One region of the Rhizobium sp. P1_E6 genome, then DNA from elsewhere that is predicted to be linked to it. Evidence: predicted binding sites of a transcription regulator. Region 1 holds the regulator's gene; the other holds the start of a gene.
The links. Region 1 encodes HrcA, which represses chaperone genes, less so after heat shock. Its sites were predicted from a motif close to GTTAGCACTCNCNNNNNGNGAGTGCTAAC; they were not measured.
Positions count from the first base shown of each region.

Region 1 (7,352 bases):
CTATGTTATAGGGTGGATATCCGTCGCTTGCCTTGGAAATCCGCTCAAGCGTCTTTTCCATGGCATCGAAGCCCAGAAGTAGCGGGCTGGCGAAAGGGGTAATGCGACTCATCTTCCAAAGTCCTTGATGCAAGCGACCTCTCCGGACCTCACAAGCAGCATCCGGGTACCGCTAATATGGGAACGACGGTTGCCCGCTGCAAGGCGCGATGGCCACCCAACCAGGCCTCCCCCATTTTAAGGCGAAGCCTCACAAGACCGCTTCCTTGACAAAGGACGCAACGCCCCGCATCAAAACATGCCCCGGCGCGATGTGCTGATTTGTTACGGGAGCATGAAGACAATGAGAAGGTGCATGCCAGAGCGACGCGCACCAGAGGATGGAACGATTCGGATGGCAGAACCGAGAAAAATCATTATCGACACCGACCCCGGCCAGGACGATGCCGCCGCGATCATGTTGGCCTTCGGCAGCAGGCAAGAGCTTGACGTGCTGGGCATCACTACCGTCGCCGGCAATGTGCCGCTGTCTCTGACGAGCCGCAACGCGCGCATCATCTGCGAGCTTTGCGAGCGGACTGACATCAAGGTCTTTGCCGGCGCCGACCGGCCGATCGCCCGCAAGCTGGTTACCGCCGAGCATGTGCATGGCAAGACCGGCCTCGATGGCCCGACCCTTCCCGAGCCGACGATGCCGCTGCAGGCACAGCATTCCGTCGACTTCATTATCGAAACGCTGCGACGCGAGCCGGAAGGCACCGTCACGCTCTGTACGCTCGGACCGCTGACCAATATCGGCATGGCTTTCCGGAAGGCGCCCGACATCATTCCGCGTATCCGCGAGCTTGTGATGATGGGTGGCGGTTTCTTTGAAGGCGGCAATATCACGCCGGCTGCGGAATTCAACATCTACGTCGATCCGGAAGCGGCCGACATTGTGTTTCGCTCGGGCGTGCCTGTCGTCATGATGCCGCTCGACGTCACGCACCAGCTTCTGACCCGCAAGGACCGGGTGAAGCGGATGGCCGAGATCGGCACCGCGCCGGCCAAGGCGATGGTGGAGATGCTGGAATTCTTCGAGCGCTTCGACATCGAAAAATACGGCTCGGACGGCGGCCCGCTGCACGACCCGACGACGGTGGCCTACCTGCTGAAACCCGAACTCTTCAAGGGCCGGGACTGCAATGTCGAGATCGAGGTGACGTCGGAGCTGACAGTCGGCATGACGGTCGTCGACTGGTGGCATGTGACCGACCGCAAGCGCAATGCGAAGGTCATGCGCCACGTGGATGCCGACGGATTCTTCGATCTGCTGATCGAGCGCTTCGCGCGGATATGATCCACCAAGGTTAGACAGGAACAGAAAAGGCCGCCAGCGCGGCCTTTTCTTAATTGTCGGGCGTCCTTATCGTCTTAGGCGTCCTTCTCGTCCAGCACCGAGTTGGCCTCGGCTTCGACGAGTTTCGGACCACCCTTGGCAACGCCGACCATGGCCGGGCGCAGCACGCGTTCGCCGATGGAGAAACCGGCCTGCACCACCTGCACGACCGTATTGTTCGGCACTTCGGTATTCGGCACTTCGAACATCGCCTGATGGAAGTTCGGGTCGAACTTCTGGCCAACCGGCTCCAGCTTGCGAACGCCGTGGCGCTCGAGAGCCGAGAGCATTGAACGCTCGGTCATATCCACACCTTCAATCAGCGTGGTCAGGCCGGCATCGGCCGTTTCCTTCACTTCGGCAGGAATGGCGTCGAGCGCGCGGCGCAGGTTGTCCGAGACGGCCAGCATGTCGCGAGCGAAGCCTGCGACGGAATAGGACTTGGCATCCTTGACCTCGCGCTCCGTGCGGCGGCGCAGATTGTCCATTTCGGCCGCGAGCCGCAAATAGCGGTCGCGCAGTTCGGCATTCTCGGCCTTCAGAAGCTCAAGCGGATCTGGTTCGCTTGCAGCTGCTTCCTTCACGGCTTCATTCTCGACGTTTGCGGCAGCGTCGGCTGCGGCTTCTGCCGCAGCTGCGTCAGGTCCGTTTTGCGTCGTTTCATCAGTCATGACGGTCTCCGGTTCATATATTCTCAGATGCGCCCGATATCGATGTTTGGCCGGAAAAAATCAAGTCTGCGTGACGAAGAAGCTGAAATTCAGCCGGTTTCGCGTGAGGGATCAGAGAGATCCGCGCGAAAGGCGCGACACGAGCTGGGCCGTATAGTCCACCATCGGCACGATGCGGGAATAATTAAGCCGCGTGGGGCCAATCACGCCCACCGCTCCGACAATGCGGTCGTCGTCATCGCGATAGGGGGCAACGATCAGGGAGGAACCGGAAAGCGAGAAGAGCTTGTTCTCCGAACCGATGAAGATGCGCACGCCGGGTCCGCTTTCAGCAAGGTTCAGGAGCTCGATCAAGCTGTCCTTCTTCTCCAGGTCGTCAAAGAGCAGGCGCAGACGGTCGAGGTCTTCCGCCCCGCCCACGCCTTCCAGCAGGTTTGCGCGGCCGCGGATGATGAGTTGCGCTGGCTTTGTCTCGTCCGAGTTGCCGGCCCATACGGCAATGCCACGCTCCACGAGATCCCGCGACAGCGCATCGAGCTCGTGGCGAACTTCATCTTTCAGTCGGCTCAATTGCAGGCGCAATTCCGGCAGCGTTTGCCCGGTCATGTGCGCGTTGAGGAAATTTGCGGCTTCGGTGAGCTGCGAAGAGGTAACGCCCGCAGGCAGCTCGATGATTCGGTTTTCCACCTGATCGTGATCACCGACAAGCACGGCCAGAGCCTTGGTAGGCTCCAGGCGGATGAACTCGACATGCTTCAGCACCGAATCGCTCTTGGACGTGATGACGAGGCCGGCGCCGCGCGAAATGCCCGAGAGCATGCGACTTGCCTCGTTCATCATCGATTCCACGGGATTGTCGCGGTTTCCGGCCCGCACCTGTCGGTCGATGCTGGCGCGCTCCTCGACAGAGAGATCGCCGACCTGCATGAAGGCATCGACAAAGAAGCGCAGCCCCACCTGCGTGGGCAGGCGGCCGGCACTGACATGCGGCGAATAGATGAGCCCCAGTTCTTCCAGGTCGCTCATGACATTGCGCACAGAGGCGGGCGACAGTGACATGGGCAGAAGACGTGACAGATTGCGGGAACCCAACGGTTCGCCGTGCTCCAGATAACCTTCGACGATACGTCGGAAGATTTCCTTGGATCGTTCATCCAGCGCGGCCACGGCATCCGAAACCGATGTCGACCTGTAGCTCATGAACTTTCGCACCCGTACTGAATGATATCCGGGAAATATAGCCAAACTTACCCCCGTGGCAAAAGGGAATTTGCAAATGCACGCAGCCAATCGTAGAAGCGGGCGACAATACAGATGCAGGCATGGCATTGCCGGGACCCGCTCACGCTTTTCGGCATCATGTTTCAGGAGAAGAGAATGCGGCCTTCAGGCAGAAAAACAGACCAGATGCGCAAGGTCTCCTTCGAGCGCAATTTTTCCAAGCATGCCGAAGGCTCCTGCCTGGTGAAATTCGGCGATACGCATGTGCTCTGCACGGCAAGCCTTGAAGACAAGACACCGCCATGGCTGCGCAATAGCGGCAAGGGCTGGGTTACCGCCGAATACGGCATGTTGCCGCGCGCGACAGGCGAGCGTATGAAGCGCGAAGCCGCTACCGGCAAACAGGGTGGCCGCACGCAGGAGATCCAACGCCTCATCGGCCGTTCGCTGCGCGCTGTGGTCGACCTGACCGCGCTCGGCGAGCGCCAGATCACGCTCGACTGCGACGTTATCCAGGCGGATGGCGGCACGCGTACGGCCTCCATCACCGGGGCCTGGATTGCGCTTTACGACTGCCTGCGCTGGATGGAAACCCGCAACATGATCAAGGCCGACCGCGTCCTGAAGGATCATGTCGCGGCGATCTCCTGCGGCATCTTCGCCAGCCAGCCGGTTATCGACCTCGACTATCTCGAAGATTCTTCTGCCGAAACCGATGCCAATTTCGTCATGACGGGCGCCGGCGGTATCGTCGAGATTCAGGGCACGGCGGAAGGCACGCCTTTCACCGAGGAAGAATTTTCTTCGCTGATGGGCCTTGCCAAGGCCGGTATCGCCGAACTGGTGGACCTGCAGAAGCAGGCAATCGCCTGAGGGCATCCGTTCGGGCCTATCAATGAATTTTCCTTGTCCCCGTTTCGGGGACAGCCGGACCAAGAGGCGGTAATGGCCCACCCGATCGAAGGCATTCTTGAAACCGCGCTTTATGCCGCAGATCTCGATGCGGCTGAAGCCTTCTACGGGAATGTGCTGGGTCTCGAGAAGATCGCACGGTCGGGCAACCGCCATGTGTTCTTCCGGTGCGGATCGGGCGTACTGCTGATCTTTAACCCGAAGGAAACGATGAAGCCGCCGGCACCTGACAGTCTGCAGGTTCCGCCGCATGGCACGACCGGAAAGGGCCATGCCTGCTTCAGGGTTTCGGGAGATTATCTCGATCAGATGGCCAGGAAGCTGCAGGCAGCCGGTATCGGTATCGAATCCGAGGTTCACTGGCCGCAGGGCGGCCGATCGATTTATTTCCGCGATCCTGATGGCAACAGCCTGGAATGCGCGGAGGCGAAAATCTGGGGCATGGAATAAGGATATTTTATGCGTAAGCTCGAAACCAAGACCATTGTCGTTGCCAGCCATAACCAGGGCAAGATCCGCGAGATTCAGGATCTGATCGGGCCGCTCGGCTTTACCGCCAAATCGGCTGCCGAACTCAATTTCATCGAACCCAAGGAAACCGGGACGACCTTCGAGGAAAATGCGACGATCAAGGCGCTCGCCTCGGCTGAAGCCTCGGGCATGCCGGCGCTTTCTGACGATTCGGGTCTCGTCGTCGATGCACTCGGCGGCGATCCGGGTGTCTACACGGCCGACTGGGCGGAGACCGGCAACGGCACCCGCGATTTTGGCATGGCGATGGAAAAGGTCGAGAAGGCACTGGAAAAGGCCGGCGCCAAGAAGCCCGAACAGCGCACCGCGCGTTTCGTCAGCGTGCTCTGCCTTGCCTGGCCGGATGGCCATACCGAGCTTTTCCGCGGCGAAGTGGAAGGCACCGTCGCCTGGCCGCCGCGCGGAATGCAGGGTTTCGGCTATGATCCGGTTTTCCAGCCGGAAGGCTATGATGTGACGTTCGGCGAGATGAGCGCGGAAGAAAAGCATGGCTGGAGTATCGGCAAACCGCAGGCTCTGTCGCATCGCGCCCGCGCCTTCAAGCTCTTTGTCGAAACCTGCCTGGAAGCATAGGGCCAAGCTTTGAACATGATCGAGTCGCCTGCGCTGATGCCCGACGCAAAGCTTCTGCCAGATACCGGCGAGCCCGGTTTCGGGGTCTATGTGCATTGGCCTTTCTGCGCGGCGAAGTGTCCCTATTGCGATTTCAACAGCCATGTCCGGCATCAGCCGGTCGATCAGGAGCGCTATGTCGCCGCTTTCCTGAAGGAGATCGCCACTGCCCGCCAGATGAGCGGGCCGAAGACGGTGACCAGCATCTTCCTCGGCGGGGGCACGCCCTCGCTGATGAAGCCGGAAACGGTCGATGCGATCCTTGATGGCATTTCGCGGTACTGGCATGTGCCTGATGGCATCGAGATCACGATGGAGGCCAACCCTTCCAGCGTCGAGGCGGAACGCTTCCGCGGCTATCGCGCTGCCGGCGTCAACCGTGTGTCGCTCGGCGTGCAGGCGCTCAACGACCGTGACCTGAAATTCCTCGGGCGGCTGCACGACGTCGCCGATGCGCTGAAGGCGATCAAGCTGGCGCGCGACATCTTCCCGCGCATGTCCTTCGACCTGATCTATGCCAGGCCGAACCAGACGGTGGAAGAATGGGAGCGCGAACTGAAGGAAGCGATCTCCTATGCGGTCGATCATCTCTCGCTCTATCAGCTGACCATCGAGGAAGGCACGCCCTTCTATGGCCTGCACAAGGCCGGAAAGCTGATCGTGCCTGATGGGGACCAGTCCGCTGAACTCTATGAGGCCACGCAGGAAATCACCGAGCGTGAAGGACTGCCTGCCTATGAGGTGTCCAACCACGCCCGGCCCGGCGCGGAGAGCCGACATAACCTCACCTATTGGCGCTACGGTGATTATGCCGGCATCGGCCCTGGCGCGCATGGGCGCCTGACGCGCTGCGCAGAAAAGATCGCAACCGCTACGGAACGCAAACCTGAGGCTTGGCTGGACCTCGTCGAGCGCGACGGGCACGGCATCGTCGACGAGGAGCGCCTCGGCTTCGAGGAACAGTCCGACGAACTGCTATTGATGGGCCTGCGCCTGAAAGAAGGCGTCGATCTCGCTCGCTGGCAGCAGCTTTCCGGCCGCGATCTCGATCCGAAACGCGAAGAGTTTTTACTGGAACACCGCTTCATCGAACGGATCGGCAATTCGCGGCTGCGCTGCACTCCGTCAGGCATGCTGATCCTCGATTCCGTCGTCGCGGACCTCGCCTGCTGAATCACATCAGGCAGTGCGCCTCTTCCCCAAGTTGACGAGCCTTCCATCGATCGCCGCAAGGCCGACGGCGATCAGCGCCATGCCGATCAGATGCTTGAGCTGCAACTGCTCGCCGAGCGCTAGCGCCCCTAGCAGGATCGCACTGACGGGGATCAAGAAGGTTACCAGCATCAGGTTGGTGGCTCCAGCCGTGGCCAGGATTCGGAAGAACAGAACATAGGCCACAGCCGTGGAGAGTATCGCGAGGCCGAGCAGCGCCAGCCAGGTCTCGGCAGAGGGGATGGCGAGCGTCCAGGGTTGGTCGGCAATCAGGGCGATCGGCAGCATGAGCACAGTCGAAGCCGTCACCTGTCCGGCGGCTGGGATCAAAGGCGCCAGGCCCATCCGGCGGAATCGCCGGCCCCAGATGCCTGCCAGGGAGTAGGAGAAGGCCGCACCGAGGACCGCGAGCTGGGCGAGCACGTTCGAACCGAGATCCCTCAAGACATCGAAGCCGATCATGTAGGCTACGCCGGCAAAACCGACGATCACGCCGAAGAGACGGTTTGCCGTCAGCTTCTCGTCTGCCGTCAGCAGGTGGGCGACGACCACGGCGAAAAGCGGCGTCGTGGCGTTGAGGATCGAGGCAAGGCCGCTCGCAATATGCGTCTGGCCCCAGACGATCAGGCAGAAGGGGATCATATTATTCAAGAGTCCCATGCCGAAGAAAGCGATCCAGCTCTGCCTGTCGCGCGGCATGGTATGTCCCATCGCCCGCACGATCAGATTGAGCGCGATGGCGGCAAGTAGCACGCGCGCGGTCACGATCGTGAAAGGCGGCAGCGCCTTCACCAGAATGCCGTTGAAGAAGAAGG
Region 1 covers NZ_JBFUBG010000067.1:558-7,909, reverse strand. The annotation lists gene AC1D35_RS25115 (Hsp20 family protein) at 1-112, opposite strand, end outside; gene AC1D35_RS25110 (nucleoside hydrolase) at 395-1,339, shown strand; gene grpE (nucleotide exchange factor GrpE) at 1,414-2,049, opposite strand; gene hrcA (heat-inducible transcriptional repressor HrcA) at 2,161-3,249, opposite strand; gene rph (ribonuclease PH) at 3,427-4,143, shown strand; gene AC1D35_RS25090 (VOC family protein) at 4,216-4,632, shown strand; gene rdgB (RdgB/HAM1 family non-canonical purine NTP pyrophosphatase) at 4,642-5,286, shown strand; gene hemW (radical SAM family heme chaperone HemW) at 5,302-6,498, shown strand; gene AC1D35_RS25075 (DMT family transporter) at 6,505-7,352, opposite strand, start outside.

Region 2 (7,352 bases), on a different contig from region 1:
AGGTACGGGTTTTCGAAATCGCCGACGATACCGAGACGCTGGAATTCGGCACCCTGGATGGCGATCCACTTTTCGGCATAGGCGCGGCATTCGCGGCGGAATTCGATCATCGCCGAGGGCTCGGTCAGGTCAGGCTTGGCCTTGCCCTTGGCGCGATAGTTCTCTTCCTCGATCTTCCATTCGATCGGCAGGCCGTGGCAGTCCCAGCCGGGAACGTAGTTGGAGTCGTAGCCGCGCATCTGGAAGGAGCGGGTGATGACGTCCTTGAGGATCTTGTTCAGCGCGTGGCCGATATGGATGTTGCCGTTGGCATAGGGCGGGCCGTCGTGCAGGACGAATTTTTCGCGGCCGGCGGCCGAGGCACGCAGTTTCTTGTAGAGATCCATCTGCTGCCAGCGGGCAACGAGTTCCGGCTCCTTCTGCGGCAGGCCGGCGCGCATGGGGAAATCCGTCTCGGGCAGATAGAGGGTCTTCGAGTAATCGATCTTTTCGGCTGTTTCGGTCATGTGTAACAATCGCTTCTGGCGGCCCGACAAGGGCTCGCGGATATGAAATCTGTGGTGACGGAAAGCGCTTGCTCAATCCAAGCGCCGAAAACCCGGACCTTCCGGCCGCTCAGCGCGCGCGGAAGACCGGGCCGATAATTCGTATCGAATGCGCCAGCCGGAATTTACTCATCGGGCCGGTTCATAAGCGCTTTTCAGCGGAAAAGGAAGAGGGATTTCGGACCCGCAACCTCGTGAAAAGCCGCAACCCGAATGCCTTCCGCATCAAAAAACGAACGGTAGGCATCCATGGCTACGGTTTTGCTACTCCCAATGCAAAAAATCCAAAACCCCTGTCGAATTCCCCTTTGTCCGAACGTCTTTGACACACGGGCAGCGAAAATTCATCATGCCGATCAAACCCGCCCGCAAGGAGTGATGAGGATATGAGCAGTTCCTATCGTTGGGTTATCGTCGCGGCCGGCGCACTGATGACGTGCGTGGCGCTCGGCGCCATGTTTTCGCTCGCCATCTTCCAGCAGCCGATCGCCGATGCCACCGGCTGGTCGCATGCCGGCATTGCCAGCGCCATGACGCTGAATTTCATCGTCATGGGTATCGGCGGCTTCTTCTGGGGCGCGGCCAGCGATCGCTACGGGCCGCGCCCTGTCGTGCTGATCGGCTCCGTCATTCTCGGGCTGGCACTGGTTCTCGCCAGCCGGGCGGAAACGCTCTTACAGTTCCAGTTGACCTATGGCGTGCTTGTCGGCCTCTCGGCCAGCGCCTTCTTCGCGCCGATGATCGCAGCGACCACGGAGTGGTTCGACGAGAACCGCGGCCTTGCCGTATCGCTGGTTTCAGCGGGCATGGGTGTTGCACCGATGACGATTTCGCCCTTCGCACGCTGGCTCATTACCGCCTATGAATGGCGACCGGCGATGATGATCATCGGCATCGGTGCGCTCATCCTGATGATCCCCGCGGCCCTGCTTGTGCGCCGCCGGCCCTCACCGCCCCAGGATACGCATGAGGTCATCGTCTCAACCGATGGCGGAACTCCAAATCTGTGGAAGGTTTTCCGCTCGCCGCAGTTCATCGTTCTCGGGCTTACCTTCTTTGCCTGCTGTGCTGCCCATTCCGGGCCGATCTTCCATATGGTGAGCTACGCGACACTCTGTGGCGTAGCTCCTATGGCTGCCGTCAGCATCTATAGCGTCGAGGGCCTGGCCGGTCTCGGCGGTCGCCTGGTCTACGGCACGCTGGCGGACCGGATCGGCGTGAAGCCGGTCATCATCGCGGGCTTGCTGGTGCAAGCGGCAGCCCTTGCCACCTATCTTGCCGTCAGCAAGCTCGGGGAGTTCTATGCACTCGCCGTGATCTTCGGCAGCGCCTATGGCGGGGTGATGCCGCTCTATGCGGTGCTTGCACGTGAATATTTCGGCCCGCGCATCATCGGCACGGTGTTCGGGGCGGCGACGATGCTATCCAGCATCGGCATGGCCTTCGGACCGCTGATCGGCGGCTGGATCTACGATAGCTATGCCAACTACTCGTGGCTCTTCATCGGCTCCGCGTTGGTTGGGCTCGGTGCGGCAGGCATTGCACTCGCCTTTCCACCACTCCCGCGCCAGAAGGCTCAGCCAGCGCTCGGCACGGCCTGAGCATGACCTTGTTATTATGCAATTCCGGACGCAAAACCGCTATGCACTTGCTGGAATTGCTCAGTCGAAACAGAGCTTCCGATCCAGCTCGCCGAGCGGCCGGACGCCTGACAGAAGCGCCCTCGCCTCCTCCTCGTCGCGCTTGATCTGCGCGACGAGCGGATCAAGCCCGTCGAACCTCAGTTCGGGACGCAGATGGCCGAAGAAGGACACCGAACAGGTCTGGCCGTAGAGATCGCCGCTGAAATCGAAGAGATAGGTTTCGAGCAGCGGCGCGCCGTTTTCCGTCACCGTTGGGCGGCGGCCATAGCTCGCCACCGCATTATGGAGCTTGCCGTTTTCGAGGCGGAAGCGGACGGCATAGATGCCTGCTGCAAGCTCCGCCTCTGGCGGCAGCCGCATGTTGGCGGTCGGAAAGCCAAGCTGACGGCCGAGCTTCTCGCCGTCAATGACCTTCGACTGCACGGTATAGCGATAGCCGAGCATGGCGGCGACCGAGGAGACATCGCCTTCCTTCAGCAGCGCACGAATATGACTCGAGGAGACGACGTCGGTATTCTCGTCGCGGAACGCGTCGATCAGAGTGACGCCGAACCCATATCTGTTGCCGGCGTCCATCAGAAAGGCAGGCCCACCCTCGCGGCCGCGGCCGAAATGGAAATCGAAGCCGGTCACCACCTCGGACGCGCCGAGCCAGTCCTTCAGGATGGAGTGGATGAACTCTTCCGCCGAGCGCTGGGAAAATTCGTAATCGAAAGGATATTCGATGACCGCGTTGAAGCCCAGCTCTTCCAGGATGCGCGCCTTGAGTGGCGCGGGTGTCAGCCGGAAGACCGGCGCATCCGGCTTGAAGACGGTGCGCGGATGCGGCTCGAAGGTCAGCACGAGAGCCGGCACCCCGCGCGCGCTGGCAATATCGAGCGCCCGGTTCAGCACCGACTGATGGCCGCGATGAACGCCATCGAAATTGCCGATGGCGATGACGCCGCCCTTCAAATGCTCGGGCAGCGGATCGCGGGTTTCATTGCGGTGGAAAACGGTCATCGGCTTGTTTTCTCTTATGCGAGGCGCGGCATCCACCACTTGGGTGCGGCTTTTTCCCGTTGGAGATAGGCGTTGAGGATCGCCTCGTCGGTTTCGCCGTTCAACGTATATTCCTTCGCGTGGATACCACCGCTGATGTAGAGAAGGTCGAGCCCATAATTCAAGGCGCCGCGGACATCCGTCGGCATGCCGTCGCCGATCGCCAACACGCGATCGATGGGGAAATCGCCGCGGACCTCGCGGGCAGCGACAAGCGTCGCCTCATAGATCGGCCGGTGCGGTTTTCCGGCAATGCGGGTGGAACCGCCGAGTTGTTCATAATAGGCGGCCATGGCACCGGCGCAGGGAATGATGCGGTGACCGCGCTCGACGACGAGATCGGGATTGGCGCAGATCATCGGCACGTTGCGAGCTTTGAAGTCCAGCAGTATGTCCGTGTAGTCCTCGGGCGTCTGCGTCTCGTCGTCGAAAAAGCCGGTACAGACAACGGAGGTGGCTTCGCCGGCAGCGGCGCGCTCGATATCGAGGCCTTCAAGGAGCGGGCTGTCGCGCTCGGGGCCGAGCAGGAAGACCTTGCGCGGACCTTCGGCAATCAGCGTACGCGTGACATCGCCCGAGGTGACGATGCGGTCATAGGCGCTGTCGGGCACGCCGATCTGGCGCAGCTGCTCGACGACCTGCCAGGAGACGCGCGGCGAATTAGTGATGAGAACGACGGTCAGGCCGGCCGCACGGGCTGCCTCCAGCGCCTCGCCCGCCTTCGGAAACGGATCGACGCCGTTATGGACGACGCCCCAGACATCACAGAGCACCACATCGTATCGATCGGTGATCTCGGAGAAGTTCGCAATCCGCTTTGCCATTCCGCTTTCCTGCTTCGCTTTCGGTCACCGGTGACATTGCAAAGGCGGGCTTCGATGGCAAGGCATTTCTACGTCAAGCGAAGAACGCCGCGAGCCACAGAAGCCAAGGCTCTTCACCATCTAACCTTGGAGCGGAACAGCGTGACGGAGGATGGCGAGCACTGCAGGACCAAGCGCGCGCCATCCCGACCAGCGCTGTGAGAAAGATGGACCAGCCGCGGCTCGGTAACGACGTCGGACAAATCCCGCCATCTCCACAATTCCGGCACAAAAATCCGTGAGGGCTCTTCTTGACTCCTTCTGGAGCCATCCCTAAATGCACGGCGCTAGCACTCACAGGAGTTGAGTGCTAACATCTCCATTGTGGGCCACCCCGGTCCGCGAATGTCATTTGATCGAGGGATTAGACAATGGCAAGCACCAATTTCCGCCCGCTTCACGATCGCGTCGTCGTTCGCCGCGTTGAATCCGAAGCCAAGACCAAGGGTGGCATCATCATCCCGGACACCGCCAAGGAAAAGCCGCAGGAAGGCGAAATCGTCGCCGTCGGCTCCGGCGCTCGTGACGAATCCGGCAAGGTCGTTCCGCTGGACGTCAAGGCCGGCGACCGCATTCTGTTCGGCAAGTGGTCGGGCACCGAAGTCAAGATCGACGGCGAAGACCTTCTCATCATGAAGGAAGCCGACATCATGGGCATCATCGGCTAATCAGCCGGATGTCTTTCACCTGTAATCGCTGACACCCCTTTTCAGGAGTTCTCAAAATGGCAGCTAAAGAAGTAAAATTCGGCCGCAGCGCGCGCGAAAAGATGCTGCGCGGCGTCGATATCCTCGCTGACGCAGTGAAGGTCACGCTTGGTCCGAAGGGCCGTAACGTCGTTATCGACAAGTCCTTCGGCGCTCCGCGCATCACCAAGGACGGTGTTTCGGTCGCCAAGGAAATCGAACTCGAAGACAAGTTCGAAAACATGGGCGCCCAGATGGTCCGCGAAGTTGCTTCGAAGACCAACGACGTTGCCGGCGACGGCACGACGACCGCCACGGTTCTTGCACAGGCCATCGTTCGCGAAGGCAACAAGGCTGTAGCAGCCGGCATGAACCCGATGGACCTGAAGCGCGGCATCGACCTCGCTGTTGCTGAAGTCGTCAAGGATCTCCAGGCCAAGGCCAAGAAGATCTCCACGTCGGAAGAAGTTGCACAGGTCGGCACGATCTCCGCAAACGGCGACAAGCAGGTCGGTCTCGACATTGCTGAAGCCATGCAGAAGGTTGGCAACGAAGGCGTCATCACCGTCGAAGAAGCCAAGACCGCTGAAACCGAGCTCGAAGTCGTCGAAGGCATGCAGTTCGACCGCGGCTACCTGAGCCCGTACTTCGTCACCAACCCGGAAAAGATGGTTGCTGACCTCGAAGACGCTTTCATCCTGCTGCACGAAAAGAAGCTCTCGAACCTGCAGTCCATGCTCCCGGTTCTCGAAGCTGTCGTTCAGACCGGCAAGCCGCTCCTCATCATCGCTGAAGACGTCGAAGGCGAAGCTCTTGCTACGCTCGTCGTCAACAAGCTGCGCGGCGGCCTGAAGATCGCTGCTGTCAAGGCTCCGGGCTTCGGCGACCGCCGCAAGGCCATGCTGGAAGACATCGCCATCCTGACGGGCGGCACTGTCATTTCCGAAGACCTTGGCATCAAGCTTGAGTCTGTCACCCTCGACATGCTCGGCCGTACCAAGAAGGTTTCGATCTCCAAGGAAAACACCACGATCGTCGACGGCGCTGGCGCCAAGTCCGACATCGAAGGCCGTGTTGCCCAGATCAAGGCTCAGATCGAAGAAACCACCTCCGACTACGACCGCGAAAAGCTGCAGGAACGTCTTGCCAAGCTCGCTGGCGGCGTTGCCGTTATCCGCGTCGGCGGCTCGACGGAAATCGAAGTGAAGGAAARGAAGGACCGCATCGACGACGCTCTCAACGCGACGCGCGCTGCTGTTCAGGAAGGCATCGTCCCGGGCGGCGGTATCGCTCTCCTGCGCTCTTCCACGAAGATCACTGTCAAGGGTGAAAACCAGGATCAGGAAGCCGGCGTCAACATCGTTCGCCGCGCTCTGCAGTCTCTGGTTCGCCAGATCGCAGAAAACGCTGGTGACGAAGCTTCGATCGTTGTCGGCAAGGTTCTCGACAAGAACGAAGACAACTACGGCTACAATGCCCAGACGTCCGAGTATGGCGACATGATCGCCATGGGCATCGTCGACCCGCTCAAGGTTGTCCGTACGGCTCTGCAGAACGCAGCTTCGGTTGCCTCGCTGCTGATCACCACGGAAGCCATGATCGCCGAGCTGCCGAAGAAGGACGCTCCGGCAATGCCTGGTGGCATGGGCGGCATGGGCGGTATGGACATGATGTGATAGGCCAACGGCCTTTCACAGCATCGTCCGTAAAGCCGCCCATCATCCAAAGTGGTTCAGCGCGTCAAGCGCGCTGAACAGGCGGTATGGACATGATGTGATAGGCGAAAGCCGTCACTGACATCCATTCCGGTCTCCGGAACAGGAAGGGCGGTCTTCGGGCCGCCCTTTTCTTTATTCAGGCGATTCGAAAATATTTTATTTAACAGGATGCTTAAACGTTCAATCAACCAATCGGAAAGCCCGGTTTTCGTGCGAGGCTTTCGCGAAACTTGCGTGCCATGTATTTTTTCGGCCAGGGAAATTCGGTCTCCCAGCAGCCTAAATTATGAGAATTGCATGCTATGGTATGCGTGGAACCGTTTCCACAACGCATAAATGAGACTTTTCGTCACCCGACTAATCGGATAACGCGCAAATCCGCTCAAAATCCTGATCATAACGTCAGCCTAACGCCCCGCAAAAAGGCGTTGCCGTTTGCGCAGAAGCTCCTATAAATCCGCGCTGCAATTGACGTTCGCCCGGAGCAAATCTCGCCGCAGACGAGACCGGACCGCGCCAACGGCCATGCGTGAACATTCGGGCTTCGAAGGTCTCCGCTAACATATGAAAGTAAATCTTGCAGGACATAGTCGGGCGGCGACCCTGCGAGGCGCTGCCGGGTAGGTTCCGTAAGGTGGCAGGCACAGACATGAGGTCTGGCGCCAAGTGATCCTGTCTCTTTGTGTTTGCCGAGTGTGCGGCTGTCCAGCTGCACCCGAACTGGGGAACGCCTTGTTTAAAATCGCCAAAGCCAATGCTGCCGCACCCTTGATGCCGGGCTCGCTGGATTACACCAACCATAATCACGAAATGCTGGCGCAACTTTCCGTCTCCGAAAGCTGGATTGCAGACTTTT
Region 2 covers NZ_JBFUBG010000013.1:24,096-31,447, reverse strand. The annotation lists gene ileS (isoleucine--tRNA ligase) at 1-506, opposite strand, end outside; gene AC1D35_RS09685 (hypothetical protein) at 575-871, shown strand; gene AC1D35_RS09680 (MFS transporter) at 932-2,146, shown strand; gene AC1D35_RS09675 (bifunctional riboflavin kinase/FAD synthetase) at 2,207-3,190, opposite strand; gene AC1D35_RS09670 (TIGR01459 family HAD-type hydrolase) at 3,205-4,053, opposite strand; gene groES (co-chaperone GroES) at 4,464-4,760, shown strand; gene groL (chaperonin GroEL) at 4,817-6,454, shown strand; gene AC1D35_RS09655 (hypothetical protein) at 7,229-7,352, shown strand, end outside.
Region 2: a site for HrcA is predicted at 4,379-4,407, ahead of groES (co-chaperone GroES). Genes of this name have one in related genera too.